3 regions of the Bartonella sp. WD16.2 genome follow, and region 1 is predicted to be linked to each of the others. Evidence: predicted binding sites of a transcription regulator. Region 1 holds the regulator's gene; each other region holds the start of a gene.
What was found. Region 1 encodes LexA, which represses DNA repair genes until DNA is damaged. Its sites were predicted from a motif close to TGTTCNNNNTGTGTTCNG; they were not measured.
Positions count from the first base shown of each region.

Region 2: the regulator LexA is predicted to act here: its motif matches at 3,944-3,961, upstream of uvrA (excinuclease ABC subunit UvrA).
Region 3: the regulator LexA is predicted to act here: its motif matches at 2,258-2,275, upstream of ruvC (crossover junction endodeoxyribonuclease RuvC).

Region 1 is NZ_CP019781.1:713,715-724,305, reverse strand. Features, by position in the region: partial or broken gene BWD162_RS02955 (DNA polymerase III subunit delta') at 1-382, opposite strand, end outside; gene tmk (dTMP kinase) at 379-1,023, opposite strand; gene BWD162_RS02945 (septal ring lytic transglycosylase RlpA family protein) at 1,672-2,535, opposite strand; tRNA gene BWD162_RS02940 (tRNA-Lys) at 2,911-2,986, opposite strand; gene lexA (transcriptional repressor LexA) at 3,906-4,619, shown strand; gene rimO (30S ribosomal protein S12 methylthiotransferase RimO) at 4,897-6,210, shown strand; gene ttcA (tRNA 2-thiocytidine(32) synthetase TtcA) at 6,212-7,000, opposite strand; gene rpsD (30S ribosomal protein S4) at 7,354-7,971, opposite strand; gene murI (glutamate racemase) at 8,151-8,963, opposite strand; gene BWD162_RS02910 (RNA methyltransferase) at 8,956-9,795, opposite strand; gene sfsA (DNA/RNA nuclease SfsA) at 10,117-10,591, shown strand, end outside.
Region 2 is NZ_CP019781.1:905,294-915,884, forward strand. Features, by position in the region: partial or broken gene coaD (pantetheine-phosphate adenylyltransferase) at 1-75, opposite strand, end outside; gene gyrA (DNA gyrase subunit A) at 99-2,882, opposite strand; gene ssb (single-stranded DNA-binding protein) at 3,401-3,907, opposite strand; gene uvrA (excinuclease ABC subunit UvrA) at 4,129-7,044, shown strand; gene BWD162_RS03850 (P-II family nitrogen regulator) at 7,325-7,663, shown strand; gene glnA (type I glutamate--ammonia ligase) at 7,718-9,127, shown strand; gene BWD162_RS03860 (hypothetical protein) at 9,280-9,825, shown strand; gene BWD162_RS03865 (ATP12 family chaperone protein) at 9,868-10,591, opposite strand, start outside.
Region 3 is NZ_CP019781.1:1,463,923-1,474,513, reverse strand. Features, by position in the region: gene ruvB (Holliday junction branch migration DNA helicase RuvB) at 1-1,038, opposite strand, end outside; gene ruvA (Holliday junction branch migration protein RuvA) at 1,102-1,737, opposite strand; gene ruvC (crossover junction endodeoxyribonuclease RuvC) at 1,741-2,244, opposite strand; gene BWD162_RS06460 (DUF1465 family protein) at 3,121-3,639, opposite strand; gene BWD162_RS06455 (OpgC family protein) at 3,777-4,949, opposite strand; gene BWD162_RS06450 (thiamine phosphate synthase) at 5,048-5,713, shown strand; gene BWD162_RS06445 (tetratricopeptide repeat protein) at 5,750-6,835, shown strand; gene efp (elongation factor P) at 7,197-7,769, shown strand; gene BWD162_RS06435 (inositol monophosphatase family protein) at 7,773-8,564, shown strand; gene BWD162_RS07760 (hypothetical protein) at 8,704-8,850, shown strand; gene BWD162_RS06430 (ABC transporter transmembrane domain-containing protein) at 8,943-10,591, opposite strand, start outside.

The DNA.
Region 1 (10,591 bases):
AAAAATGTATGACGTCGCGGATATCATCAATTGATATGCTTGTTTTGAACTTTTGTGTTTTTAAATCAAAATGGCGAGAAATATGTATAAGACCAGGGTAACTGCCCTGCATTATCTGATGCCATACAACTGAATCATGTTCTGGCTGCAAAAAACCACTTTCTTGATTACTTAAAATATTCCAAGCAAAGTGAAATGCTAATGTTGCTTTACCAATCCCCCGCTCTCCTTCAAATAATAATGCATGATGTACACACCCTTCTTTACGTATTTGCGCCAAAAAGTGGCGAACTTCCTTATGACCAATGATGATGTTATTTTGTGATGGTGATAAAATCCCTTCGATGTCGTCATATTGACGCAAAAAATTGATATCACTCATGGCACATGACCTAATATTAACTGATAACAGATATCTTTTATTTGTGACGCTATTGTTTCCACTGCACAAGTTGCATCAATTACACGAAATCTAAAGGGTTCATTTTTAGCCAACTGGAGAAAAGCTTCCCGTCTTTGCTCTTGAATATTTAATTGATCTTTTTCGAAATAATCGATCTTTCCAATTTCTTTTCTCCGTAAATCTGTGCGCTCCATACCAAACGTTGCTGGTATATCTAACAAAAATGTCAAATTAGGCATAACTGTACCCAGACCGATACGTTCTAAAACAGAAAGAAGGTGAGAATTTACCTTATTATTAAGCCCCTGATAAACACGCATAGAATCAATAAAACGATCACATAAAACAATTTTTCCTGCTTGCAAAGAAGGTAAAATAACTTCAGTAACATGGTCAACACGTGCTGCTGTAAATAAAACTGCTTCAATGAATGCACCATATTGTTCTGTATTACCTGATAATAAAATATAGCGCATTGCCTCAGCACCCGCTGTACCTCCAGGTTCTCGAGTTATAACAACGTCATGGTTTTTGCTACGAAGATATTGTGCAAGCAAAGAAATTTGAGTCGTTTTGCCCGCTCCTTCCCCTCCTTCAAATGTAATAAAATACCCTGACACGTATGAACCTTAATTCTTCACTCTGGCCTATATTATTTTTGCAAGCATCCAATTGTTACTTTATAAAGCGCATTTTAAAAACAAATAAAATATTACTTCAATTGTCATTAATTTTGCTAATAAAAATAGGAAAAAAGTAAATATTACTCTGTTTTGCAAAGCATATTATCATGCACCATCAATAATAGCGATTGTGGTGTAGAGATTTGAAATTTTATGCTTTTTATCTATTAAACGTTAATTTCTAAAATAAGGAAAAAACTTTAATGTTATATGCAATTGATTCCTCTTTGTTTAAAAAACAGCACAAAAAGCAGATTGTATAAGGAAAAAGAGGTTATTCATTTTTTACAAGGAATATATTTACAAATTATAAAAAATTTTCATGTTTCTTTATAATTATTAAAATAAATTTATAAAATACATTATATTATTAATGTTTCATATTATACATTTTTCCTTGTTATATAGAATTTACCTATAACATCTCATTCAGCTATTGGCTTGCTGTAAATATATTAACTCAACTTTGTTTTTATGAAGACATTTATATTAATCCAGAGTTTTCCTGGATTATTTGCCACTTCTTAAATGCGTATTGCAAAAAACACAGTGTTTTCCCTTAATAAAACAATTACAATCGGTTTATCATGGATTTTCTTCATTAAATTTATCAGCAAAAGCTATTTGATCTAGTAATGTAGGTTTATCAATCAAAACAGGACCAATATCTGGTAATTTTATCAAAAAAGTCCTAATTGGTTGTTTTGGATTCATCGTGGCCTTCATTAGTTGTTTTTGGTGACCTGTATTAATAGTATCTTTCTTGTCTTCTAGAGTATTCGCTAATGCTAGCATCATAGATGAATTATAATCTCTAGATGTATAAGAGGCCATTAAATAAGCACTATCATAATCATTTACAGGCGCTTTATCGACATACTCTACTTTAACATTTGTCACCCCTTTATCGACATAACCAAGAATTGTCGCAGCTTGTTTGGATAAATCAATAATTCTATCTTTTATAAAAGGACCACGGTCATTTACCCTAACAATAATAGAAGAGCCATTTTCCAAGTTTGTAACGCGAGCATAACTGGGCAAAGGCATTGTAGGATGGGCAGCAGTTAAAAGATTCATATCATAGATTTCACCATTTGCAGTTAAACGCCCATGAAAATCTGAACCATACCATGATGCTTGACCAACACGTTTATAAGTTGGATCGTTTTCTGGATAATACCATTTCCCTTTTATTTGATAAGGTTTACCAACAACAGGTCTACCACCTTTATTTTTTGATTTCTGCTGTGCATTTAAAACCTTTTCAGGTACATTAACAGCCTTTGCCGCCTTTATCACAGGTGTCTTATTATTGAGACTTTTCCCTGTAAATTGTGTTGTTTGGTTCGCACAAGCTGTTAATAAACCAGCAACAGCAATTATAGGCACAAATTGAAAGATCACTTTAACAACGAAGATTAATTTTTTTTTACTATTTAAAAGCATTATCACCCTGCATTCCCTTCTTAGCTTTTACTGTAAATATCAAATTGCATTCTTTGCGTATAATCAGAAATTTATACCCAATGAATGGTTATATTCTTAAGATTCATGGTATTCTAAAAATCAATCTCTCATCAAGATAGTAACGTAACATAAAAGAATATTTGTTACAATTTGTGAAAATAATATACTACCTAATGTGTATTAAAGTTAAACAAAATCAATAGATTATAAATATAAAATCAGAAATAAAACATCATAATATAAGTTGTGAATTAAATCGGGCTTATTTTATATGAATAATAGAAGATAAGTATAATTTATAAATAGTCTAAATAATTTTTCACCAATTTACGGGGAATTTTAAAACATTATCTATGGTGAGCGCGCAGGGATTCGAACCCTGGACCTACTGATTAAAAGTCAGTTGCTCTACCAACTGAGCTACGCGCTCCCACACAATTATTTTGTTTGTGGAAAATGAAATGGGAACATACGGTCGACTTTTCATTTGGTCAACACCTTTTATGAAAAAATATTATTTTTTACCTTGTTTACCAAAATACTATTCATTGCACTCAACTTTCTCATTATTTTATGCATTCTTTTTGAATATAAGTAGAATAATATACAATAGCATATTGCATTCTTTACACCCATTAATATGGGCAGGAAATACGTTTTTCAGCAAATGGTGTTATTCAACTGAATAATAGAATATTAATGATTCAGATCTTCAAGAACTTTTTGCTTTTTTTTGCACAATTTTAGTGTGACTGAACCGTTCATAACAGCAGCTAAATTTTATGAATTAATAATTTGTATAAAGCGATTCCAACTATGAAATTCGTAACTATTTACACTTAATTGAAAGATTATTCTTTAATTGACATATTACTAATAGAAGTTAGTAAAAGTAAAATATTTGAGGCTATTTTTAAGGTATAGATAATCCTTTTCAAAAACTAACTATAAAACCATATGAAAGTTATTATCTAACTTGAGAAAGTTTTGATTGATACCCATAAAAAAGAACATTAAAAGTTATAATTGTATCTGAAAGAAATATAGCTAATATAAATTAGCTTTATTTAAAATTTTAAGCAATTTTCTATTCGTCAATGATCATTACATCTTACTAAAAACACGATATTCCACATATAGCTATAAAATATCAATTCGACAATGATATATAGAATATTATCAAATAAAAAAACAACTGAATCTGCATTCTTTCTCTAGAGTTAAATTTCTAGAATCAAAAATAAAGTAAAGAGTTTTGCGTTATTTTATAAAAAATTGTAGAATAATCATGAAATACTTATACTTTGTCTTCTATTTTTTCTTTTTCGATTTTTTGATTGGAATGTTGAATGCTGACATGTAAACAATATGAGCTACTTTTATTCATTCACAATCATATGAAAGAAACTGGTGTTCCCCCCTCCTTTGATGAGATGAGAAATGCATTAGAGCTTGCTTCAAAATCGAGCATTCATAGGCTGATTACAGCCTTAGAGGAGCGTGGTTTTATACGTCGTTTACCAAATCGTGCTCGTGCAGTGGAAGTTATCCGGCTTCCTGATAAAATAACATTTGATCTTTCTTCTGCACGTAAAATTTTTCCAAGTATAGTAGAAAAAAACAAAAGAAAAACATTTCAAGACTTTGATAATCTTGATAATTCTGACACAAAAAACAAAGAAAATATTACTATCCCTATTATGGGCCGTATCGCTGCTGGTGTACCCATTTCGGCAATACAGCAACAAACAAATACACTTTCTCTTCCACCTGATATGATTGGTTTAGGTGAGTATTATGCTTTAGAAGTTAAAGGTGATTCTATGGTTGAAGCAGGTATTATTGATAGAGATACTATAATTGTTAAACGTCAAAGTACAGCAACACAAGGTGAAATTATTGTTGCATTAATTGATAAACAAGAAGCAACTTTAAAACGTTACCGACGTAAAGGGGTTTCGATTGCATTAGAAGCCGCAAATCCTCATTATGAAACGCGTATATATAGGCCTGAACGTGTCCACATACAAGGCAAACTTGTTGGGCTTATTCGCCATTATTAAAAGACAAAATAACTGAAAATATATAAAAAGCTGTGTACGTTTATGGAATGTTCATACATATGAAACCGTTTCTATGATGGTTAATCGATAATGCCACTTATTAGCATCTTTGTCTTTTATATTCTGTATGTTCGTGAAATATTATAAATAAGTTTACATAATTTTGTCTCAAAATGTATCAAATACATTTAAAGCTTAAAGGGCATACGAACATTTTTCCTAAAAGTAAGAATAATAGATAAGCTAAATTTTTATTAAAGAATTACAAGGATTAATTATGGCAGTACCTCGTATTAGTTTTGTTTCTCTCGGTTGCCCAAAAGCACTTGTAGATTCTGAGCGTATTATTACAAGTCTTCGTTCTGAGGGGTACGAAATCTCACATAAACACCAAGGAGCCGATCTTGTTATTGTTAATACTTGTGGCTTTCTTGATTCTGCACGAGCTGAATCACTAGCTAATATTGAAAAAGCTATCAAAGAAAACGGAAAAGTTATTGTAACTGGATGCCTTGGCACTGAACCTGATGTCATTCGTCAAGCACATCCTAGTGTATTAGCTATTACTGGACCACAAGCATATGAAAACGTCATACAAGCAGTTCATACAATCGTTCCTCCAATACACGACCCCTTTATTGATTTAGTTCCGCCGCAAGGTATCCGTCTTACACCTCGCCACTATGCTTATTTAAAAATTTCTGAAGGATGCTCTAATAGATGTAGTTTTTGTATTATCCCTGCCCTGCGTGGTAATTTGGTCTCGCGCCCCATAAGTGATATTCTCCGTGAAGCAGAGAAGCTTGTACAAGCAGGTGTAAAAGAACTTTTGATTATTTCACAAGATACTAGTGCTTATGGTATTGATATTAAATATGCTGAAAGTTCCTGGAAAGACCGAACAATAAAAGCTAAATTTTTGGATCTTTGTCGTGAACTAGGAGATATAGGTGTTTGGGTGCGAATGCACTATGTTTATCCTTACCCCCATGTTGATGAAGTTATTGAACTTATGGCTGCAGGAAAAATTCTCCCTTATTTAGATATCCCTTTTCAGCATGCATCACCAACTGTTTTACGCAATATGAAACGCCCAGCTCATATGGAAAAAACGAATCGTAGAATTGAAAAGTGGCGAAAAATTTGTCCAGATCTCACTTTGCGATCAACATTCATTGTTGGTTTTCCAGGAGAAACTAATGAAGATTTTGAGATGCTTCTCGAATGGTTAGAAGAAACAAAAATTGAACGTGCTGGTTGCTTTAAATATGAAGCAGTAAAAGGCGCTGCTGCAAATGATCTTGAATTAGAAAGCATTACGGAAGAAGTGAAAGAAAGCCGTTGGCATCGCTTTATGGCAAAACAACAACAAATTTCTACTCGTCTCTTAAAGAAAAAGATTGGAAAAAGACTTCAAATCATCATTGATGAAAGTCAAGGTAAAGTGGCTAAAGGCCGCAGTAAATATGATGCTCCAGAGATAGATGGCGTTGTTCATGTATCATCACGGCGACCACTTCGTACCGGTGAATTTGTTACCGTTAAAATCGAACAATCCGATGCCTACGATCTTTATGGTGTTGCAGTTTAAATTATAGTAAAGCATTAAAGGAAAAAAGTTTTTTATCAAGTAAATGACTTGGGCGTACATTTGTCAAAGCACGAATCATAGTATCTTTACGCCCTGGCATTCTTTTTTCGATATCGTTTAGCATTTCTTTTATTGCATTGCGTTGTAAACCACTTTGACTACCACAAAGATTACAAGGAATAATAGGAAATTGCATTGCTTGAGAAAATTTCTTCATATCTTCTTCAGCTGCATAAACAAGAGGACGCAAAACAAAAAGATCTCCTTCATCGTTTATAAGTTTTCCAGGCATAGCCGCTAAGCGACCACCATGAAATAAATTCATAAAAAATGTTTCTAAAACATCATCACGATGATGTCCAAGTACTAATGCAGAACACTTCTCCTCACGGGCAATACGATACAAATGCCCGCGCCGCAACCTGGAACAAAGCGAACAATATGTTTGTGTTGGTGTTAATTTATCTGTAACAACTGAATAAGTATCCTGATATTCAATGCGATAAGGAATTTGATAATTATTCAAGAAATCAGGAAGAATATGCTTTGGAAAGCCTGGTTGACCTTGGTCAAGATTACAAGCTAAAATTTCAATTTGTAAAAAACCACGCCATTTTAAATCTAAGAGAAGAGCCAACAAACCATAAGAATCTTTCCCACCAGATAAAGCAACAAGCCATTTTTTCCCTGAAGACAACATAGAGAAATCATCAAACGCTTGCCGTATATAGCGTAAAAGTCGTTTACGTAATTTATTAAATTCTACAGTTGAAGGGGCAACTCGAAACATTGGATGGCAATCATCAAAATTCTCCTCCAAAAGACCACCTATACCAACATTTTTCTATTGTCCGATATTACTAAAAAGATTGATTTATAGTACTATACCCTGTGTATAATACAATGGTTTATTTTACAATCATGATACAAATAGTAACACATAATAAGATTTAAATTATGTTAAATCTCGTCTGTAGACTGCATATTAACAGTCAAAAAAATAAAATGCACGGACTTTATGGCAGCAAAAAACTGATAATGCCAACAGATTCTAAAAATGTTATCAATTTCAATAGATACAAAATGACGCCAATTTTAAAAATATACAACCAAATTAGGAAATGATAATTTTTTACACTCAATTTAGCGTGAATAAAATTCAACAACTAAATTAGGTTCCATATGAACAGCATAAGGAACATCTGAAAAAGCAGGAATACGAATAAAGGTCGCTTTCATTTTGCTATGATCTGCTTCAATATATTCAGGTACATCACGCTCAGCTAACTGTATAGATTCTAAGACCAAAACAAGTTGCTTTGATTTTTCACGAACTTCAATAACATCGCCTGGTTTACAGCGGTATGACTGAATATTCGTACGCCGACCATTTACATTGATGTGACCATGATTGATAAATTGACGAGAAGCAAAAATAGTAGGTACAAATTTTGCACGATAGACGATAGCATCCAAACGTGATTCTAAAAGGCCGATAAGATTTTCACTTGTATCACCACGACGACGAACAGCTTCTTCATAAATTTTACGAAATTGTTTTTCTGAAATATCACCGTAAAATCCTTTTAATTTTTGTTTAGCACGCAATTGGACACCATAATCAGAAAGCTTTCCTTTACGGCGCTGCCCATGTTGACCAGGACCATATTCACGGCGATTTACAGGAGACTTGGGACGCCCCCAGATATTTTCCCCTATACGGCGGTCAATTTTATATTTTGTTGATTCGCGCTTACTCATCGCATTTCCTTCACATAAAAAATAAGATCAAAATATAGACCTCAAGGAAACGCACCCTCCTCTGCCTTCTAAAATGAAGACTGACAGGATATCTTACACACAAATTTTGAAAGCTATCCACGGGACACGTCAATTAATATTATTTTCTTAAAAGAAAAAGTTCAAATAACTTTATTCAATTATACTTTAAAGTCAACTCCCTTTACTATATTAAAACTAAACTTTTGTAATAAATGCTCAGTTGCAATTTCTATATTTTGCGATATAAATAAAGCACAATCTTCATGTTTCTTTATATTTTTATTTCGTATTTCCTCTAATAATAACGATCTGGTGCGCCTGGCTATAGCCTTTGCTGGATCAATCCAACTTACCGGCCATAAAGCTTGCTTGTGAAATAAATTAATTAAAAAAGGATAGTGTGTGCAAGCCAAGACAATAACATCTGTATATTTATTATCTTTCTCAACAAAGCATGGTAAGATTTCATGACGTAATTCTTCGTCATCGACAGGACTCCCACGTAAATAATTTTCAGCAAACCTTGCAAGCTTTGTACTCCCTACAAGCTGAACATGGCACTGATTAGCAAAAGAATCTATTAATTTATGTGTATACGCACGTTGAATCGTTCCAGGAGTTGCTAACACTGAAATAAGACCTGAATTTGTCTTTTTAGCTGCTAATTTAATCGCAGGTACAGTCCCAACAAAAGGAATATTAGGAAATTTTCGCCGTAAATCTGTTATCATCAATGTAGAAGCTGTATTGCAAGCAATAACACATAAAGCAGGATTATAAAGTTTTAACAGATTTGTAAAAATCTTTAAAATGCGCTGTTTCAAAGCATCTTCACTCCAAACACCATAAGGAAACCCCGCATCATCAGCAACATAAATAAACTGGAATTCAGAAATAAGAGCACGCACTTCCTTCACCACTGTTAACCCACCAATACCGCTATCAAAAAAAAGAAGTGGCCGCTCACTCATTGGTGTTTACACCTGTTATGATTTTCTTTTTGCGATTACGTCCCACAGGCGCACCACTACCCCGTGGAAATTGAGGTGAAAAATAATCCAATGAAGATATAACTCCTCGTAGCAGTCGAATTTCAGATTCGCTCAAATTAGCACGTGTAAAAACAGAGCGTATATTGAGGACCATCACCTCTTTGCGTTCTTGCGGTCTAAAATACCCACGAGAATCCAAAGCATTTTCTAATTGCGATAAAAAACCGTGCAGCGTGGCTTTATCTGCGGGTTTCATTTCTGCTACACGAAAAGCTGTATCATTTAAATCATCTAAACCGGATTTCATCCATTCATAAGACATCAACAGAACTGCCTGTGCAATATTTAATGAGGCAAAAGCAGGATTAACCGGAAAAGTAACGATTTCATCAGCAAAGCTAATTTCGTCATTTTTAAGTCCCCACCTTTCTCTGCCAAATAAAATACCTATTTTATGCCCAACACTTTCATGATAACGTAAAATACTTGCTGCTTCTACAGCACTTCTAACAGTCTTAAAGCCACATCTTTTACGTGCTGTTGTGCCCAAAACATAATTTAAATCTGCGATTGCATCATACAATGTATTAAAAACTAACGCATTATCAATAATATGATCTGCTTTACTGGCTGCAGCTCTAGCTTTTTCATTTGGAAATACTTCTCGCGGTTTAACCAGCCGAAGATTAAATAGTCCAAAATTTGCCATTGCTCTTGCCACCATACCAATATTTTCTGGCAATTGCGGCTCAACTAAGACAATAATTGGACCATTCATTATATTTTGACAATTCCTATTTGTCCCAGCCATTCATTTCACCGATCTTCGTAAATCATATCTCTATAGCTAATTTTTTCTGCAACTCAACCTCTCAAATCAATACTCCATGAAATAACCTTTTTAGTAACAAATTGTAGTCAATTTTATCTTCTCAATAGAAATTCATTGATTTATCTAAAAAAGGATTAAATATGAATTCTGAAAGAAAAATGACTCTTGCACTCATAGCAATGCTATTGATTGTTACAACTGTTATTTTTTATGCCAATGTAACCATATCTGATGTGCTTCAACTCATCTGAATATAAGTCTTGAGTTGAATTATAAGATCATGCCCTTTAATAAAGGGAGATGTTCTTTATTCCTGAGCTCTATCCTGCAAAACTGATCCGCCGTTATAAACGCTTTCTTGCTGATGTGAGAAAGAATGATGGGCATATCTTTACCGTTTCAGTTCCTAATACTGGTTCGATGCTTGGATTAACAACTCCCAACTCTAATGTTTGGCTTTCATACAGTAATAACCCTAAGCGAAAATATCCATATCGATTAGAAATTGTCGAAGCAGATAATACTTTGGTTGGCATTAATACAACTTTGCCTAACAAACTTGCATTAGAAGCAATTCAAAATGGCTTATTACCTGAATTAAGCAGATATAAAACTATCTTAAGTGAACAACGCTACGGTACACATTCACGTATTGATTTTCTTCTACACGATGACACCCTTCCAGAATGTTATCTGGAAGTAAAAAACGTTCATTTCATACGTCAAAAGGGATTAGCAGAATTTCCCGATACCATAACAAAACGTGGTGCACGCC
Region 2 (10,591 bases), 190 kb from region 1:
TAAACTGCCTTGCAAAACATCAAGGTGACCATTTGTAATAGGATCAAAAGAACCTGCATAAAGAGCAATGGTCATCATTTACTCCAATGTTTTCACAATTACACTTCGTCGTCCGCATCAACCACATTGCAATGCTGCTCACTTTCTTCCATATCTGGTTCGCTAGCATTAACTTCAGGCTCAGAAATACGCTCAACTGATACAACCTTCTCACCTTTTGCTGTATTAAAGATCGTTACCCCCTTGGTCGAACGACCAGCTATGCGAATACCATTAACAGGAACACGAATAAGCTGCCCTTTATCTGAGACAAGCATAATTTGATCTTGCGCTTCCACCGGAAAGGCTGCCACTAACTTACCAATTTCAGCTGTTTTGGATGGATCGGTTGCACGAATCCCCTTTCCTCCACGTCCTGAAATACGAAAATCATAAGAGGAAGACCGTTTTCCATAACCAAACTCACTAACTGTTAAGAGCATTTGTTCATGGGCACTAAGCTCCATATAACGTTCATCTGTTAATTCTGTTACGGTTGTTTCTGACTCTTCATCACCAATGACAATATCTTCATCATCTGCACCAGCTGCACGCCGTTCACTGATCACGCGTTTAATATAGGCAGAACGCTCAGTCGACGTAGCTTCAACATGCTTTAAAACAGTCATAGAAATGACTTTATCACTATCACCCATGTTGATACCACGTACCCCCATTGAATGACGCCCAACAAACACACGAACATCACTCACAGGAAAACGAATACATTGTCCATTCGCTGTTGTAAGAACAACATCATCATACTCTGTACAGGTCTCTACGGAAAGAATCTCATCTCCTTCTTCACCAAATTTCATTGCAATTTTACCATTACGATTAACTTGAACAAAATCTGATAATTTATTGCGACGTACAGTCCCACGCATTGTTGCAAACATAACATCAAGTTTGCTCCAATCTTCCTCATCATCTGGTAAAGGCATAATTGTTGTTATACGCTCACCTTGTTGCAAGGGCAGCATATTAATTAAAGCTCGCCCACGCGATTGCGGCGTACCAATAGGTAAACGCCAAACTTTCTCTTTATAGACAATTCCACGTGACGAAAAGAAAAGAACCGGTGTATGTGTATTAGCTACAAATAAACGGGTTACAAAATCCTCATCTTTTGTAGCCATACCAGAACGCCCCTTACCCCCACGACGTTGGGCACGGTACGTATTTAAAGGCACACGTTTAATATAACCACTATGACTAACTGTCACCACCATTTCTTCTGGTGCGATCAGATCTTCATTATCCATATCCGCACTACCGAAACCAAAAACAGTGCGCCGAGGAGTTGCAAATACTTCACGAAGAGCGTTTAGTTCATCTTTAACAATACCCATAATTCGTGAACGCGATGCCAAAATATCAAGATAATCGGTAATATCTACACCAATTTTATTTAATTCGTCAGCAATCTCATCGCGACCAAGTGCTGTTAACCTCTGCAAACGCAACTCCAAAATAGCACGCGCTTGTTCTTCTGATAAATGATATGTATTATCCTCATGGATAATATGACGAGGATCATCAATAAGCTTAATTAAAGGTGCTATATTAATAGCCAACCAACGCCGCTCCATTAATTGTGCGCGCGCTATTTGTGGATCAGATGCCTTGCGAATTAATGCTATAATTTCATCAATATTAGCAACAGCAATAGCAAGCCCAACTAAAACATGTGCACGCTCACGCGCTCTACGTAAAAGATATTTTGTTCTCCGACTTACCACTTCTTCACGGAAAGAAACAAATGCACGAAGTATATCAAGCAACGTCATCTGCTCAGGTTTTCCGCCATTCAACGCAACCATATTACAACCAAAAGAGGCCTGCAGTGGCGTATAACGATATAGTTGATTTAAAACAACATCCGCAACAGCTTCTCTCTTAAGCTCAATAACAACCCGATACCCATCACGATCAGATTCATCACGTAAATCAGAAACTCCATCAATACGTTTATCACGAACTAATTCAGCTATCTTTTCAATCATTGTAGCTTTATTAATCTGGTAAGGTATTTCGCTTACGATAATTGCCTGCCGATTATTACGAATTTCTTCGATATCGACTTTAGCACGCATAATAATTGAACCCCGCCCCGTTTCATACGCCGAACGAATACCCGAACAGCCAAGAATAATACCACCCGTAGGAAAATCAGGACCAGGAATGATTTTAATCATCTCATCTAGCGTTATACTGGGATCATCAATTAAAGCGATACATCCATCAACAACTTCACCAAGATTATGTGGAGGAATATTAGTCGCCATTCCTACAGCAATACCACCCGATCCATTTACCAAAAGGTTAGGAAAACGTGCTGGTAAAACCATAGGCTCACGTTCACGTCCATCATAATTATCTTGAAAATCAACAGTATCCTTATCGATATCAGCTAAAAGTTCTTCTGAGATTTTCTCTAAACGACACTCTGTATAACGCATCGCTGCAGGTGGATCACCATCAATAGAACCAAAATTCCCTTGCCCGTTAATCAACGGATTTCGCAAAGAAAAATCCTGCGCCATGCGCACTAATGCATCATAAATCGAAGCATCACCGTGAGGATGAAATTTCCCCATTACTTCACCAACAACACCCGCTGACTTACGATAAGATTTGTTGAAAGAAAGACCCATTTCATTCATTGCATGAAGAATACGACGATGAACAGGTTTCAATCCATCACGCACATCAGGTAATGCACGTGATACAATCACGCTCATCGCATAATCGAGATAGGAGCGTTGCATTTCTTCAATAATACTAACTGGCTCAATACCGGTCAGCACATCACGTTCTGTCAGTGGAGTAAGATCGGTCACAGTTCTAATACTTTCAAAAAAGAATCATTTTGATCTTTTATATCGAAAAATACTTTAAAATGCTAACTCCCCTCCCCATAAGAGAGTAAGAATTGAACAATAATTTCTAATATATTACTTGTTTATATGAAGAATCAGAAATGAAATGAACATAATCCGCTCCCCTGAGTTAAAAAATGAAATAAACAATGCCCAATGCAATCTTTTCAAATTCCCCGCGTATCTTAGGCAATCTTCTCAACAAAAATACTAAAATAAAGACTTTAAGAAATAGATCATTGCCTTTACAATAATCTTTCATCTTCAATCTACTTACCATGCTTTTTGACATGAGCACAACTTAGCGCTCCTTATGTTATAACCTGCCACATACCTTCTAATACATTTACTAATCAGTTTAACTGCATGATACAAAATAAGTTTCTTTTTACTTTTCTTATAAGACAATAAACTTTAAATTAGAAATTTACCCTTCTTGTTTGAAAATAAAAAGCAATAATAACATCTTTTATAGATTATCAAAATGGAACGTCATCATCCAATTGGTGTGAAAAATTTCCTTCCAAATAATTATTGTTTTGGCTAAAATTTTCTTTTCGATCCAAACTACTATCCCCAAAGTCATCACTACCTAATGGATTTTCGTGCATTCTCTCCCCACCATCCATAGCGCCACGACCTTCAAGCATTTGTAATTCACCGCGATATTTTTGTAAAACAATTTCTGTCGTATAACGATCATTACCATTTTGATCTTGCCATTTGCGTGTTTGCAATTGACCTTCAATATAAATTTTACTGCCTTTTTTTAGATATTGCTCCGCAATTTTTACAAGATTTTCATTAAAAATAACAATGCTATGCCACTCGGTGCGTTCTTTACGTTCATTCGTATTACGGTCACGCCAGCTTTCCGAAGTGGCAATACGTAGATTTGCCACTTGATCACCAGAATTCAAACGACGGATTTCAGGATCAGCACCAAGATTACCAATCAAAATAACTTTATTAAGGCTACCAGCCATTATACAAACTCCAAAATTTAAACTACCTTCTTATAGTAAAAGACAATAAAAACATCTAGCTTATATCCATCATAAAGGAAAAAAGCTGTACTTTTACTTCTCTTTCCAAAAGAATTTACACTCTTCTTTCTCTTATAATAATGGAACACATTGTAATTTCAAAGGAAAGGTCTTATTTCATATAATAGTGTAAATTTTTTGTTCATACGCCAAGGATCAACATGTCTCACCAGAAATATATATCTATTCGCGGCGCACGTGAACATAACCTTAAAAATATCGATCTTGACCTTCCTCGCAATAAATTAATTATTATAACAGGACTTTCCGGCTCAGGTAAATCATCCTTAGCTTTTGATACAATTTACGCCGAAGGTCAACGTCGTTATGTTGAAAGCCTTTCTGCCTATGCACGCCAATTTTTGGAAATGATGCAAAAACCAAACGTTGATCAAATAGATGGTCTGTCCCCTGCTATCTCTATCGAACAAAAAACCACTAGCCGTAATCCTCGTTCAACAGTTGGTACTGTAACTGAAATTTATGATTATATGCGCCTTCTCTTTGCTCGTATCGGTATCCCTTATTCACCTGCCACAGGCCTCCCTATTGAAAATCAGACAATCAGCCAAATGGTTGACCAAATTATGGCCTTACCAGAGGGTACGCGGATTTTTATTATGGCACCTTTAGTGCGAGGAAGAAAAGGTGAATATAAAAAAGAGCTAGCAGAACTTTTAAGAAAAGGATTTCAACGTGCCAAAGTTGATGGCAATTTCTACGAAATTCCTGACATCCCTCCTCTTAATAAAAAATATAAACATGATATAGACGTAGTGGTAGATCGCCTTGTTGTGTGTCATGACATTACTTCTCGTTTAGCTGATAGTATAGAAACCTGTCTGCAGATTGCAAACGGACTTGCGATTGCTGAAATGGCAGATCAACCTTTGACAATAAAGGAAACCTCAAAGGAATCTACCAACAAATCAAAAAATGAAACACATAAACGACTCATTTTTTCAGAAAAATTCGCCTGCCCTATATCCGGATTCTCTATTCCTGAAATCGAGCCACGCCTTTTTTCATTCAACAACCCTTTTGGTGCTTGTCCCACTTGTGATGGGCTTGGCATTCAAAAAGCAATTGACCCAGCAAAAATTGTACCCAATGAAAATCTTACTTTAAAATCTGGAGCCATTGCCCCTTGGTTTAAATCACCCTCACCTTACCATAACCAAATACTAAAAGCGTTAGGCAAAGCCTATGAATTTAAACTTACAGATAAATGGTGTGAACTTTCAGATGAAGCCCAGCATGTTATTTTATACGGTACAAAAACAAAAGAAATTCCCCTTATTCACGAAGATGAAGGCTGCTCTAACACAACAACCCAATATTTTGAAGGCGTTATTCCAAATATGGAACGGCGATGGAAAGAAACCGATTCTGCTGGCTCATATAAAGAAATCGAATATTACATGTCTTCTTCACCTTGTCGAGCTTGTAATGGTCATCGGTTAAAACCAGAAGCACTCTGTGTTAAAATTAACGAAATGCACATTGGGCAAGTATCAGAACTCTCTATCCTAAAAGCAAATGATTGGTTTGCTAATATTGATCAGTATCTTAATAAAAAACAACGTAGTATTGCAGCACGTATTTTAAAAGAAATCCGTAAACGTTTAGAATTTTTAAATCATGTGGGACTTGAATATCTTACCTTATCTCGAAATTCAGGAACACTTTCAGGCGGAGAAAGTCAACGCATTCGGCTAGCGTCTCAAATTGGTTCTGGCCTCACAGGTGTTCTTTATGTTTTAGATGAACCGTCTATTGGTCTACACCAACGCGATAATGGACTCCTTTTAAAAACGTTGTGCCATTTACGTGATCTTGGCAATACAGTTATCGTTGTTGAACATGATGAAGATGCCATTTTTACAGCAGATTATGTAGTGGATATTGGCCCTGCTGCAGGCGTTCATGGTGGAGAAGTTATTGCTCAAGGTACACCGCAGGAAATTATGAATAATCCATCCTCGCTTACAGGCCAATATCTTTCAGGAAAAATGGCAGTTACTATGCCCGCTAAGCGACGTAAAATATCAAAGTCAAAAGTACTCAAAGTAATTGGTGCCCAAGGTAATAACCTTAAAAATATTAATGTCGATATCCCTCTTGGGACTTTTACTTGCGTAACTGGTGTTTCAGGTGGAGGAAAATCAACATTTCTTATTGAAACTCTCTTTAAAGCTGCGTCACGCCACATTATGGGAAGTCATCAAAACCCAGCAACCTATACCAAAATCGAAGGACTAGAATTGCTTGATAAGGTCATTGATATTAATCAATCACCTATTGGGCGTACTCCACGCTCCAATCCAGCAACTTATACAGGTGCTTTTACCGCAATCCGCGATTGGTTTGCTGAGCTTCCTGAATCAAAGGCTCGTGGTTATCAAGCAGGACGTTTTTCATTTAATGTCAAAGGGGGACGTTGTGAAGCATGCCAAGGCGATGGTGTTATCAAAATTGAAATGCACTTTTTACCTGACATCTACGTTACATGTGACATATGCCAAGGAAAACGCTATAATAGAGAAACGCTAGAAGTAAAATTTAAAGGAAAATCTATTGCTGACGTACTTGATATGACAGTTGAAAAAGCTGAAAAATTTTTTCAAGCTGTCCCTGCCATTCATAACACAATGAAGACTCTTGTTAAAACTGGCCTTGGCTATATCAAAGTTGGACAACAGGCTACAACGCTTTCTGGTGGTGAAGCCCAGCGCGTAAAACTTGCCAAAGAACTTTCACGAAAAACAACAGGCCGCACACTCTATATTTTAGACGAACCAACAACGGGTTTACATTTTCACGATGTTGCAAAACTTCTTGAAGTTTTGCATGAACTCGTTGAGCAAGGCAATACAGTTGTAGTTATTGAGCATAATCTTGAAGTCATTAAAACGGCTGATTGGATTATTGATTTAGGACCAGAAGGTGGAGATGGCGGTGGTCAAATTGTTGCAATTGGCCGCCCTGAAGATATTATAAATATCCCTGAATCCTATACTGGAAAATTTCTAAAAGAGCTTTTGTTACGCAGACCTTTGCATAATTTAGACTCTTAAAACAAGTCGTAAAATAATTTACGCACCTAATAATGTAATGATGTATAAATAAGGTTTATAACTTATAATTGTATCATTTTTATTCTTCACAAGCCTTTTTATGTTATAATATAATAACATTTTACTTCATATGTCCTGTTGGAATTATTTGCCAAAAAAACACACAATTATATTATTTTTGATTTCTTCGTACAGAAACTATTTGTTGGCACATCTCGTGCTTATCAATATAATGTATAGTAGCCTAAAAAGACAAAATAACGTTGGAGATCATTTCAGCATGAAAAAGATTGAAGCTATTATAAAACCTTTTAAACTGGATGAAGTGAAAGAAGCACTTCAAAAAGTTGGTTTACAGGAAATTACTGTAACAGAAGCAAAAGGTTTTAGCAATCAAGAGGAGTATACAGAACTTTACCGTGGTGCTCAATATGTTGTTGATTTTCTACCTAAAGTAAAAATTGAAGTTGTTATTGCAGACGAAATTCTAGAACAAACTATTGAAGCAATACGTAAAGCAGCTCAAACAAAACATAGCGGCGATGGAAAAATATTTGTTTCATCCATTGATAATGCTATTCGTATTCGTACTGGTGAATCTGGCATTGATGCTCTTTAATATTTACAAAATTTTACTTTTTCTATCTACCTCAGTCCAATAAGGAAATTGCATATGACAACCGTATCAAACATACTTAAACAGATTGCAGATAATGACATACGCTTTGTCGATTTACGTTTCACCGACCCGTGGAGTAAATTACATCACGTCACAATAGATGTTACCGCAATCACTGAAGATACATTCACCGATGGTGTTATGTTTGATGGTTCTTCAATTGCTGGATGGAAAACAATTAATGAATCCGATATGGTATTGATGCCAGATCCAGAAACAACTCATATGGATCCCTTTTTTGCTCAGTCTACTTTAGTCATACTTTGTGACGTACTCGATCCTGTTTCCGGAGAATTGTATAGTAGAGATCCGCGTTCTATTGCAAAAAGAGCAGAAGCTTATATGAAATCTTTAGGTATAGGTGATACAGTTAATATAGGTCCAGAAGCAGAATTTTTTATTTTTGACGACGTACGTTATAAAAATGATCCATATAATACAGGCTTTAAGCTTGATTCAAGTGAACTTCCATCAAATGATGATACTGAATATGAAATGGGCAATCTTGGGCATCGACCACGTATGAAATGTGGTTATTTTCCAGTTCCTCCTATCGACTCTTGTCAAGACATGCGTTCTGAAATGCTTACTGCACTAAAAGACATGGGTGTAAGTGTTGAAAAACATCATCATGAAGTAGCTGCAGCTCAACACGAATTGGGTATTCGATACGATACATTAGTTCGACAAGCTGATAAAGTGCAAATTTTTAAATATGCTGTGCATCAAATTGCAAACAGTTATGGTAAAACAGCGACTTTCATGCCAAAGCCAATTTTTGGTGATAATGGTTCAGGCATGCATGTTCATATATCAATTTGGAAAGATGGAAAACCAACCTTTGCAGGAAATGAATATGCCGGATTATCAGAAACCTGCTTATTTTTTATCGGTGGTATCATTAAACATGCAAAAGCAATCAACGCTTTCACAAACCCATCTACTAATTCCTATAAGCGTTTAGTTCCTGGGTTTGAAGCACCTGTTCTTCTTGCCTATTCTGCACGCAATCGTTCGGCGTCTTGTCGTATTCCATTCAGCTCTTCACCAAATTCAAAACGCGTGGAAATCCGTTTCCCAGATCTAACAGCAAATCCATATCTAGCGTTTGCAGCACTCTTAATGGCTGGTCTTGACGGTATTAAAAACAAAATTCATCCTGGACAAGCTATGGATAAAGATCTTTATGACCTGCCCCCTAAAGAACTTAAAGACATTCCTACAGTCTCAGGTAGCTTACGTGAAGCACTTGAAGCTCTTGATAAAGATCGCAGCTTTCTTAAAGCAGGAGATGTCTTTGATGACGACCAAATCAATTCTTTCATTGAATTGAAAATGCAAGAAGTTTTGCGTTATGAAATGACTCCACATCCTATTGAATTTGATATGTATTATTCTGTTTAAAGAATAAATCATACTGCTTAATCTAAAAATGGAGGTTGAAGCCTCCATTTTTTGTGATGTTTTTTCTAAAGAGCATGAACCACCCTTTTACTAAGATATTTTTCCTTTATAAAAGAGATTGAATCCTTTCGAATCAATAATCAAGGTTTCTAATGTTGCAGATTTATCGATCTTTTTTTATTCTTTTATGCTTTGTTTCTATTATATCAACAGTGCAAGCTAATGGAGTAACCAATGAAGAATTGATAAATCTACAAAAGGAAATTTCTATTTATAATAAAGCACTTAAAGAAATTGATTCAAATGCTATCTTAAATGCTATTCCTCCCCAAATTATCGAGAGTTTAACGACTAAAAAGAATATCAATAAAGCACAATTTCAACAAATAATAAAAAATCAAATAGAACAGCTAGCGAAAAATTATAAAATTGAGAATATAAAAATCGACCAAACGCAAAAACGTGAAGGAAAACTCGATAATGGCATTCCTTATTTTATTATGCCTTTAGAAATTGCAATTATAATAAATAATGGAAAAAAATTTTATATTAAAAGTGAAATTATTGCCCTTCTCGAAAATAATCAGTGGTATTTTATTCGCGGCAATGACAACACAGCTTTAAATATAACTAATGAAGCTTTCCCCGGACTTGAAAAAATAAAAATCAATTCAACAAAAATTATAAAAATATCGTAATTGAAAATTTCATGTTTATGTATGAACAGAAGAAAATTCCACTTATGCACAGGCAGTAATGATTGTAGCCGCTGCATTAAATTCGGCCTTTTTGTAAGTTCGCCGCATCACCGCTTCCTCATCAATACCCCATTGTTTCTTCGTCCAGTTCTCATCTAAATGAGCAATATCCCAAGCATTATCCAAATTAATTCTCTTTTCAGCTACAGCAAAAGCAATAAGGGCAGAGCCCGTTAAAGTAGTCATTGCATGAAGTGCAGCAAGTATATAAGGGGATTCTATTTTGCGTAAATAATTACTCACCGCTTGAATAGCTTCCCATGGTTGTTCAATATGCATAAGTCCTGCTGCTATATTAAAACGTGCACCAAGTTTTTCTTCTGCCCAATCAAGTAAAAAATCCCATTGTTTACATTGTTGTTCTACAAGTTCTTTTGGTGTTTGTGCACGATAAAAAATCATATCACATGCAACAAAACGCAATAAATCTTCAAAAATAATTTGCATATTGTCGGCTATACCATCAACAACAGTGTTAACAAGACGTGTAATTGGCATTTTTCCTGGATCAATGTTCTTTTCCTGCACAGTGAATTCTTGTGCTACTAATGAAGCGAGTGCTTCTGTTGGTATGAGAAGACAGCGCTTTGCAGGTGTTTTTACGGAAGCCCCATCTAATAATATGGAAAAACCTTCCTCTCTATGTGCAATACTTACTTCTTTATAAAATCGTTTAGTCAATGGTTGACACGAAAGCTTTTGTACT
Region 3 (10,591 bases), 750 kb from region 1:
GTCAGCTGATGGTGTAGATTTTTGTGAGGCTACTGGTTCAGGGGGACAAAGCCCTAAATGCGCCCAAGCTTTTTCTGTAATAATTCGCCCGCGGGCTGTACGCTGAATAAAACCTTGTTGCAGTAAATAAGGTTCAATAATATCTTCAATGGCGTCACGTGGTTCTGAGAGAGCAGCCGCAATTGTTTCAATGCCAACGGGGCCGCCTAGAAAAGTTTCTGCAATGAGGATCAGATAGCGCCGATCTAGAGGGTCAAGACCGAGGTGGTCAACTTCAAGGCGTGAAAGGGCTTCATCTGCAATGAAGCGGTCAATTTTTTCTGCGCCTTTAACCAGAGCAAAGTCACAAACCCGGCGCAATAATCTTCCTGCAATACGTGGGGTTCCACGTGCACGACATGCAATCTCATGGGCGCCATCATCACTTATCTGGACTGAAAAAAGGCGGGCATTACGCTGAACGATATATTCTAATTCTTCTATGGTATAAAAACTTAACCGGATGGGAATACCAAAACGATCCCGTAAAGGAGTGGTCAATAATCCTAAACGTGTGGTTGCTGCCACTAAGGTAAATTTAGCAAGCTCAATTTTGACTGAACGTGCTGCTGGTCCTTCACCAATGATTAAATCAAGTTGATAGTCTTCCATTGCTGGGTAAAGAATTTCTTCAATAGCTGGATTTAAACGGTGAATTTCATCAATAAACAAAACATCACGTTCTTCTAGGTTGGTTAAAAGGGCTGCCAAATCACCTGCTTTAGCAATGACCGGTCCTGATGTTGAACGAAAATTAACGCCTAATTCTTTAGCCATAATTTGCGAAAGTGTTGTTTTTCCTAACCCTGGTGGCCCTACAAATAAAACGTGATCTAAAGCTTCTTGGCGTGCTTTTGCTGCTTCAATAAATATTTTTAAGTTTGCACGCGCTGCTTCTTGACCAATAAAATCATCAAGGACTTGTGGCCTTAAGGAACGATCTGGGTCATTGGGAAGGGGTATGGCACCAAGAAGGCGTTGGCTTTCATCTTTACGCATTGTTACCTTGTATATATGTTACCTTGTATTTATCTGAGCAGAAAAATATTGTATTTTAAAAAGTTACCTTGTGTTGGATGAATTGGAAAGCAATTTAAGACCATGGCGAATGAGAAGCGCTGAGGAAACAGTTTCTTCTTCAAGGCTAGAGAGTGCGCAAGACAAAGCTTGTGCTGCTTGATCACGCTCAAAACCAAGTTTGATCAAAGCCGATAGTGCATCGTTGACAGGTTGATTGGTTTCTTGTGCCTGGAGGTTTGAAGTAAAATGCGCAGTGTTTTTGCTCTCTTCATTAAAGGGCAGTGTTTTGTTTTTGAATTCGCTTATAATTCTTTCACTAACTTTTTGACCGATGCCAGGGGCACGTTTGATCATTGCTACATCATTTAATGCAATTGCTTGGGCAAGTTCACCGGGGGATAAAGTTCCTAAAATGGCTAAGGCAACTTTTGCACCTACTCCTGGCACATTTTGTAGCAGGCAAAACCAGTCTCGTTCAGCTTTTGTGGTGAAACCAAAAAGACGAATGGCCTCTGCGCGAACATGTGTTTCAATAAACAGGTTTAAGTGTTCACCAAGGGTTGGTAAAGAAGATAAAAGCCTGTTTGACACAAAAACACTATATCCCACACCTTGCACATCAAGAATGATATGATCGTCACAGATACTGTCAAGTATGCCTTTTAATTTGCCAATCATATATTAACCTTGTGAACTGTAGGATAAGTTAGTACGGTGGGTGCTGTGACAAAGTGCCAGTGCCAGCGCATCAGCTGCGTCACTACTGTCAAATTCAGCACGTGGGAGAAGAGTTTTGACCATCATATGGATTTGTTCTTTTGCACCATGGCCCACACCAATAACAGACTTTTTAATGGTGTTTGGGGCATATTCAGAAACTGGAAGACCTGCTTGGGCTGGCACGAGAAGTGCAATGGCACGTGCTTGACCAAGTTTTAAAGTGGCAGTGGCATCTTTGTTAACAAAAACATTCTCAACAGCTGCTTCATGAGGCATAAAACGATGTACAACATCAGAAAGCCCTTGATGAAGTTGACATAGCCTGGAAGCAAGGTGACTTTGTGTATCAGAGCGTAGTGTGCCTGATGCGATAAAATGTAGATGATTGCCTAATAGATCAACGACGCCCCACCCTGTTCGCTGTAGTCCAGGATCGATGCCTATAATACGAATCACTTTTACCATATAATTAAGCCTATGTTATTTCTTTGTTCTTGAATAGATGCAATACACAAAAAGAACATAGAAACATTAATACAATCCAAAAGAATACAGTAAAAACGCTAAAAGAATACAATGAAATACTAAAAGAGTGTAATGAAAATAATTGAAAAAGAGTTGAGCTTTTTATGCAGAGAAAGGTGTAGAGCTGAAAACGCCAATGGTGAGGAGCTGTTTTTTTAAAGTGGTGGCAAGGGATTTTAAGAGGTTTGAGAATGATGGAAAAGGGCGAGGTTGAGGATGGGTGGAGAGAATGAAGGGTTTTAGAATGGTAGTGGTGAGGTTTGAATGTGTTGGTGAGGACGTGTCTGGCAAGAGCGTGGAGGAGTAGGAAGCTTGCATTGATGAGAGGAAAATGAAAACAAGGTTGAGTTGTATCGGTGAAGGGTAGGGCATTTAAGGCGAGGGATGGAAGAGCGCGGGGCTGAAAACACTAGTGGTGAGGAACTGGTTTTAAAGTGGTAGCAAGGGATTTTAAGAAGTTTAAGAATGATGGAAAAGGGCAAGGTTGAGGATGGGTGGAGAGAATGAAGGGTTTTAGAATGGTAGTGGTGAGGTTTGAATGTGTTGGTGAGGACGTGTCTGACAAGAGCGTGGAGGAGTAGAAAGCTTGCATTGATGAGAGGAAAATGAGAACAAGGTTGAGTTGTATCGGTGGAGGGTAGGGCATTGATGTGAAAGGCGGGTTTGGGAGATTGGGAGATGACTTGGGAGAAGAGATCGGGAGTTTGAGGGAGTGCTGGTGGAAGAGGATGGCATTTAAGGGTGAGGGAGGGGAAAAGTGCAGAGCTGAAAGCGCTAGTGGTGAGAAGCTAGTTTTAAGTGACGGCAAGGGATTTTTTAAGAGCGCCGAAAAGCACGTTTGAGTAATTGAATTTGTTTGCTTACAGGATTGTTCTTTTTTAAGGTTTTGCAAGAGGCTTGATCAATATCATAACTGATATGGCGCATACGCTCTTCTAAACGCAGAGAACGTGCTACAAAATGGCGGAAAATTTCTGGTAATTCTGCCCAATGAGCGGTCTGAGGTCCTAGTGATGGTGTATGAAGAGAAATTTTTGCAATCTCTTTTTGTATTTGTTCAGGAGACATTTCCCCTTCACGCCCTGCACGAAAAAGCAAAAGTCGGGAGGCAATTTGCATCAGCCGTGTACTTAAATACATAGCTTCTTTTGCATAGAGTGCAGAAGTTTCGACTGAAAGGTGACGCGTAGCACATTTACCTTCTTTATCGATGTAATCTGCCGTTTCTTCAATAAGGTTCATCGTCTCTTCATAGAGGTGGTTAAAAACGCTTTCAAAAGCATCGTGTTCCATCATGATAATGGTTTTATCTTGTGAAGGTCCATGTGCACTCACGTCTTTATACTCCATACTCCAATATGAGAAATAATGAAATTAAAGATCTATTTTCTCATTGTTATAGAAAATGCCTTTTTAAAGGCAATTGCGCAATAGACTTTTTATGCTAAGGTTAATGAGCAAAATGGCAATATTTATAAATTTGTTTTGTTTCTTGAAAGTATAAGACGATGAGTTTTTTTTCTTTCATAATAGTAGGCTACAGCAAATTGTATTGCGATACCGCTTATCATCAAGAGGGTGTCAGAAAAAAATGTGCTTGTCGTTAGTGTTTTGAAAATTTGTCCGCACATTGCAAAAATAGTGCCGGTGACAAAAACTGGTAAGCTCTGTTTGCCTAAAATCGCTAAGGGGTGCTTTGGGGAGACGTGAAATCGCTCATGCAAGCAGGGGATACAAAGGATCAAAGATGCTAGGGCTAGAATATGCACTAAGCGGGGAAGGCTTAAGAACGTTTTATTAAAGTTCATAAGGGGTGAAGACCAGTCAGACGATCCAAAACTTCCCCACCACTCTAAGCGCACCCATAGCAGTGCAAATACAAGATAACTTGCTGAAAAAATCACAATTAAAGGACGAAAAATGATTTTTCCTCCTTGTTTGAGATATACAGCACTTGTTAACCCGATAATGAAAAGAAATTGCCATGATAAAGGATTAAGAAACCACTGCCCTTGGAGTGGATAAGAAGGTGGTGCAATGCTATAAAAGCCACATATAAGGTATATTATCAATGATATAAAAAGAAGAAGACCTTTATGTTTGTCTGTGAGATAAAGAGCAAAAGGGGCAAACAACAGGCAAATAATATAAAGAGAAAGAATATTATTATAGCCTAGTTGATGGCCAAGGCTTAAAATACTTAAAAATGTGATAAAAGGTTGTGTTAGAAATATCCTCATATTATTCATGGATAAAAGTTGTTCTGAGTGCCATAGGACAGAGGCTCCCAAAAAGAGGGTTAATGTGGTAAAGGTGGTAAAAAGATGTGCTTTATAAAGCACAAAAGCTCTCTTCCAAAGTTTTTGCACATATGAAGTAAGACAGCTTTTGAGGGCCTGAGTATGAAAGCTTAATCCAAGAGAAACACCTGAAAGCAAAACAAATATTTCTGCCGAATCAGAAAAACCGAAGTTTTTGTGTGTGAGATGTTCATAAAATGTTCCGGGAATATGGTTGATGAAAATCATCAACAGTGCTAAAGAACGCAACACATCAATACGGGTATCACGATAAGATAAAGGAGGGATATGGTTATCATAATTTGAAGGAAGTGTATCGTGAGGGAAAGTGCTATGATGTGCCATCAAAAATCTTTCTTTATGATCAAAGGGGTAAATCTGCCTTTAACAAAGCGTGACGATAAAATAAATCTTTATTTAATTTAATCTTGAAGGGAGGCTTTATGGCCCATCAGAAAAATAAACCAATTGAACATTGTTCTTTTCCTCAGTTGGTTCTAACATTGGACGTTCGGCGTATGATTGAGCCTGCATTTTTACATCAGCTCTTGCAAACAAAATCTTTTGCTTGCGTTATTTTATATGATTCATTTGTTGATCAAAGCGATGGTGCTTTTTTACAAAATAGTGCTCAGATGTATGCTGATGATATTCAACACAATGGTGCTGCCCTTATTATTGCTGAAGATAGCCGTGTTGCTGGCAGAATTAAAGCTGATGGGATGCATTTGGAGGGTGGTCTTGATGTTTTTGATGTGTTAGAAAATCAGAAAAAAAATCAAAAAATAGTTGGTTTTGGAAATTTACGAACACGTCATTGTGCTATGAATGTTGCTGAAGCTGGAGTTGATTATGTATTTTTTGGAAAATTAGGTGCTGATAAAAAACCATCTTCTCATCCTCGAAATATTACATTAGCAAAATGGTGGGCTGAGATTATGGAAGTTCCTGCTATTATTCAAGCAGGCAGTGATCTTGCAACTGTTGATGAAGCCTTAGAAACGGCATGCGAATTTATTGCCATTGAAGAAATGATTTTTGCTCATGATCACCCTTTTATTGTACTTGATAAGATTAAAGAAAAATGCAAAAATCTCCTTTTATCATAGAAAGGGATATTTGTGATTAACGGGGAGAGGACATCCATGATCAAAGTGTTTACGTATGTGTTGATTGTTACAGCTTTTTTGTCTTGCTCTGCTGTTGCAGGCCCTATTGGAGAAAAAGCAGCATCAAATGTTGAAGTTAAATCTACCAAAATAGAAGAATCACAAAATCAATCCTCTTTAAAGATATCTCAAAGCACGACAAAGATGCAAGATCGTGAGAGTTCTGCTCAAATATTAAAAGCAGGGCAATATGATGAAGCCTATGATTATTATATGCAAGGCGATTATTTAAAAGCTTTTCGTGAAGCACTCAAACGTGCTGAATACAATGATCCAGCTGCGCAAACTTTGATTGGTCAAATGTATATGGAAGGATATGCTGTTCCCCTTGATGGTGAACGCGCTGCTTTATGGTTTGGAAGCGCTGCAAGGCACGGTGATCCACAAGCACAACTGCGCTATGGTCTTATGTTGTTTAGTGGGACTTTTGTTACAAAAGACAAAGAGCGTGGCATAGAGTTTGTTCAAAAGGCACTACACGCTGGTGTGAAAGAAGCCTATTTCTATTATGGGCAAATTCTTCTTCATAAAGCTTTCGATGAAAAAAAACATCTTGAAGGTGTGAGTGTACAAAACCAGCAAGATGAAGCAAAAGAACAAGCTTTGAAGTTGTTTTTAAAGGGTGCTGCTCTTGGTGAGCCTGAGGCTGCTTTTGCTGCTGCAAAAATTTTGTCTGAGGGAACTTTAACAAAACCAAAAGATGATTATAATGCGCGAAGATTGATTGAGATTGCAGCTCAAAATAAGCATCTTATGGCTCAAATGCTGTTGGCACAATGGTTAATTGAAGGTCGTGGTGGAGAAACCGATTTTAAACGAGCTTTTTATTTATTATTTGACAATGCCGTTAAAATGGTTGCAGTAGCACAAGTTAATCTGGCAAGACTTTATCGCGACGCAATAGGGGTAGAAGGCGATATTGTTACTGCTGCTGCGTGGTATATGGTAGCAAAGCAAGCGAAAGTACAAGCTTCTGATCTTGAAGTGATGCTCCAGGGAATGGATGAAGCTCAATTGGAGGAAGCAGAACGAAAAGCGGTCGCATTCATACCTGTTCTTTAATGCATTTTGGGTGAAAATCGATTGGTATTTTTAGGAGATCATTTTCATCAAATCACTAAATCATTTTTGAATAATTTTTATAGAGGTTGTTTTTTGAAATCCTATAGGGTGATTGTTTGTATAAGAGTGGTTTTTTGCAAAATTGTTCAAGGTTTTCTTCCAAGATATTTTATAGTCTTGCAAAAAGCTGAAAGACTAGGGTACACAACGATTCTTATTTGAAAAAACCAAATGAGGGTTTTAAAAACCATAATGGTTTGAAAGAATAAAATAAGTTTTAAAAGATGTAATGGCTTGAAAAAGTTAGATAAGATCTGAAAAATTAATAGGTCTTTGAAAGGGACCAAATGGAATATAAACAATGAAAATTAATGGTAATGAAATTCGCCCTGGAAATGTTATCGAACATCAAGGAAGTTTGTGGGTTGCTGTTAAATGTAATGCTGTCAAGCCAGGAAAAGGTGGTGCTTTTAACCAGGTTGAAATGAAAAATCTGATTGATGGGACAAAACTCAATGAACGGTTTCGTGCTGCTGAAACTGTTGAGAGAGTGCGGCTTGAACAAAAGGATTTCACATTCCTTTATCAGCAAGATGATATGTTGGTTTTTATGGATTCAAGTTCTTATGAACAGCTTGAATTACATAGAGATTTTGTCGGTGATCGCGCTGCTTTTTTACAAGATGGAATGGTTGTCACTGTTGAGCTTTATCAAGAAAAACCAATTGGCATATCACTGCCTGATCAGGTTGTTGTGACAATTGCTGAGACTGAACCTGCCATTAAAGGGCAAACTGTCACCTCATCTTATAAGCCTGCAATTTTAGAAAATGGTATTCGTATTCTTGTGCCACCTTTTATTCAGGTTGGTGAACGTGTTGTTGTTGACACCAATGAATTGATTTATGTGCGTCGCACTAATGAAAAGGCATAAAATATGGCACGTTCTGCGATCATGAATATCATGGTTCAAGCTGCCCTTAAGGCTGGCCGCTCTCTGGTGCGTGATTATGGTGAGGTTCAAAACTTACAAGTGTCTTTAAAGGGGCCGGCTGATTATGTGAGCCAGGCAGATCGCAAAGCTGAAAAAATTATTTTTACTGAATTGATAAAGGCACGGCCTAAATTTAGTTTTCTGATGGAAGAATCAGAAGAAATTATTGGAGAGGATTTTCAACATCGTTTTATTGTTGATCCTTTAGATGGTACAACAAATTTCTTACATGGTATTCCTTTTTTCGCTGTTTCTATTGCTTTGGAACGTCAAGGGCAGATCGTTGCTGGCGTGATTTATAATCCTATTTTAGATGAGCTTTTTACAGCTGAACGCGGGTGTGGAGCTTTTTTAAACGATCGGCGCTGCCGTGTAGCGGCACGACGTAAATTGGGAGAATGCGTGATTGCAACAGGAATGCCCCATTTTGGAGGTCGCAATCATGCACACTATCTTGTTGAATTGCGCAATGTTATGAGTGAAGTTTCTGGTGTTCGTCGTTTTGGTGCGGCTTCTCTTGATTTAGCTTATGTAGCTGCTGGAAGAACAGATGGGTACTGGGAAGATAATCTTCAAATTTGGGATATGGCTGCTGGAATCATCATCGTTCGTGAAGCGGGTGGTTTTGTCAGTGATAAAGATGGTGGGAATGCTATGTTTGGCATAAAAAACATCATCGCTGGTAATGAATTTATTCATGCCCAATTAAGTCAAACCCTTAAAAAAGGTGTATGAAAGGCTAAACTTTAACTGGCAATCAGAAACACGCCAAGCCCTGTGAGTTCATAAGATGAGAGAAAAGAGGGTCTGCTTGCTTGTGAGATTGGGGGTAGGGGTGCTTGTTTTCAGTGTTGGTTAGAGCCTATGAGGGGGTATGATTGATGGAGCTCGTGATGGAGGAGAAGTTTGCCCTCTGGCTTGTGAGATTGATGGTAGGGCTGTCTGTTTTCAGTGTTGGTTAGAGCTTGAAGCGGGTATGTTTGATGGAGCTCGTGATGGAGGTATGTTGATGGGCTGGTGAGGGAGATATGGTTGATAGCACTCTAAATGTTTTGAGATTATTTGAGTGCTATATTTGGTGTGTTTTAAAGTTCTGGATATTTTTTTAAGCTTTTATGATTTTTGGTCTGGTGAAAATTGCAGTTGCGCCCAATGTGCATAAACCCCATTTTGCTCAATCAATTGGGTGTGGGTTCCTTCTTCAATGATGGTTCCTTTGTCGAGCACGAGAATGCGGTCTGCTTTTAAAACTGTTGCCAAACGGTGTGCGATCACCAATGTTGTTCGGTTGTGCATGAGCCCTTCTAAGGCTTCTTGTACGAGCCTTTCATTATGTGCATCTAAGGCGGATGTGGCTTCATCAAGGAGCAATAGTGGGGCATTTCTTAAAATTGCTCGTGCGATACCGATACGTTGTTTTTGCCCACCAGAGAGCATGATTCCACGTTCTCCAACCTGGCTGTTAAAGCCTTCTGGAAGAGATTCGATAAATTCAAGTGCGTTTGCTGCTTTTGCTGCGGCGATAACTTGTGCTTCATCAGCATCTTTTGCACCAAAGATAATGTTTTCGCGCAGTGTGCCTTCGAAAATAACAACCTCTTGCGGGACATAAGCAATTGATGAGCGTAAATCGTAAAGAGAGAGGCAGTTAAGATCAACGCCATCAAATTGGATTTGCCCCTTTAGGGGATCGTAAAAACGCAAAATAAGAGAAAAAAGAGTGCTTTTTCCCGCCCCTGAGGAACCTACAAAAGCAACAGTTTCACCAGCTTTGATGGAAAAGGATAAATTTTGCAAAACCTTTTCTTGGGGTCTGGAGGGGTAGTTGAAATCAATCTGATCAAAGACAATAGCTCCTTGAACGGGGTGAGCTAAAGGCAAAGGAGAATCTGGTGTTGTGATGGTTGGTTTTTCTTGCAACAATTCGGCAATTCGTTCTGTTGCACCTGCTGCTTGTACTAATTCTGCTCCAAGTTCGGATAATTGTGCAAAGGTCATGGCGCCGAAAATTGCATAAAGCACAAATTGACCAAGCGTACCACCAGACATGGTGCCATTTAAAACATCACGTGATCCGATCCATAAGACGGTAACAATGCTCCCAAAAACGAGAAAAATCGCACAGCCGGTGAAAAAGGAGCGCAAAACGACAGAAAATTGCGCTGTTTGAAAGGCGCGTTCAATAAGAGATGCAAAGCGAGCAGAAATAAAGTTCTCAGACGTAAAGGCTTGTACAGTTCGAATAGCGTTTATCTGTTCAGAGGCAAGAGCATTTGCATCTGCTAAACAATCTTGTGCAGTGCGTGTGCGTTGGCGGACTTTACGCCCTAAGATAATCAATGGAATGGCAACAAGGGGAATGGCAAGCACAACAAGAAGAGATAGTTTAAGATTGGTGATGACCATCATTGCGATTGCACCGATTATCACAATGAGATGACGCAGAGCTGTCGAGGTTGTTGATCCAACAGCTGTTTTAATTTGTGTTGTGTCTGTGGAAAGCCTAGACATAATTTCCCCGGAGCGAGAATGGTCAAAAAAAGAAGGTGAAAGTTGTGTGATATGGACAAAAAGATCACGGCGTAAATCAGCAACAATACGCTCACCCAATGTGATGACACAATAATAACGGCATGCTGAAGCAAGTGCTAAAAGTAAGGCTAATACAAATAAAATGCCAAAATAAAAATTAATATTACCGTGACTTGAAGCAGAAAAACCGTGATCAAGCATCTGACGAATGGCAAAAGGCAAGGCCAGTG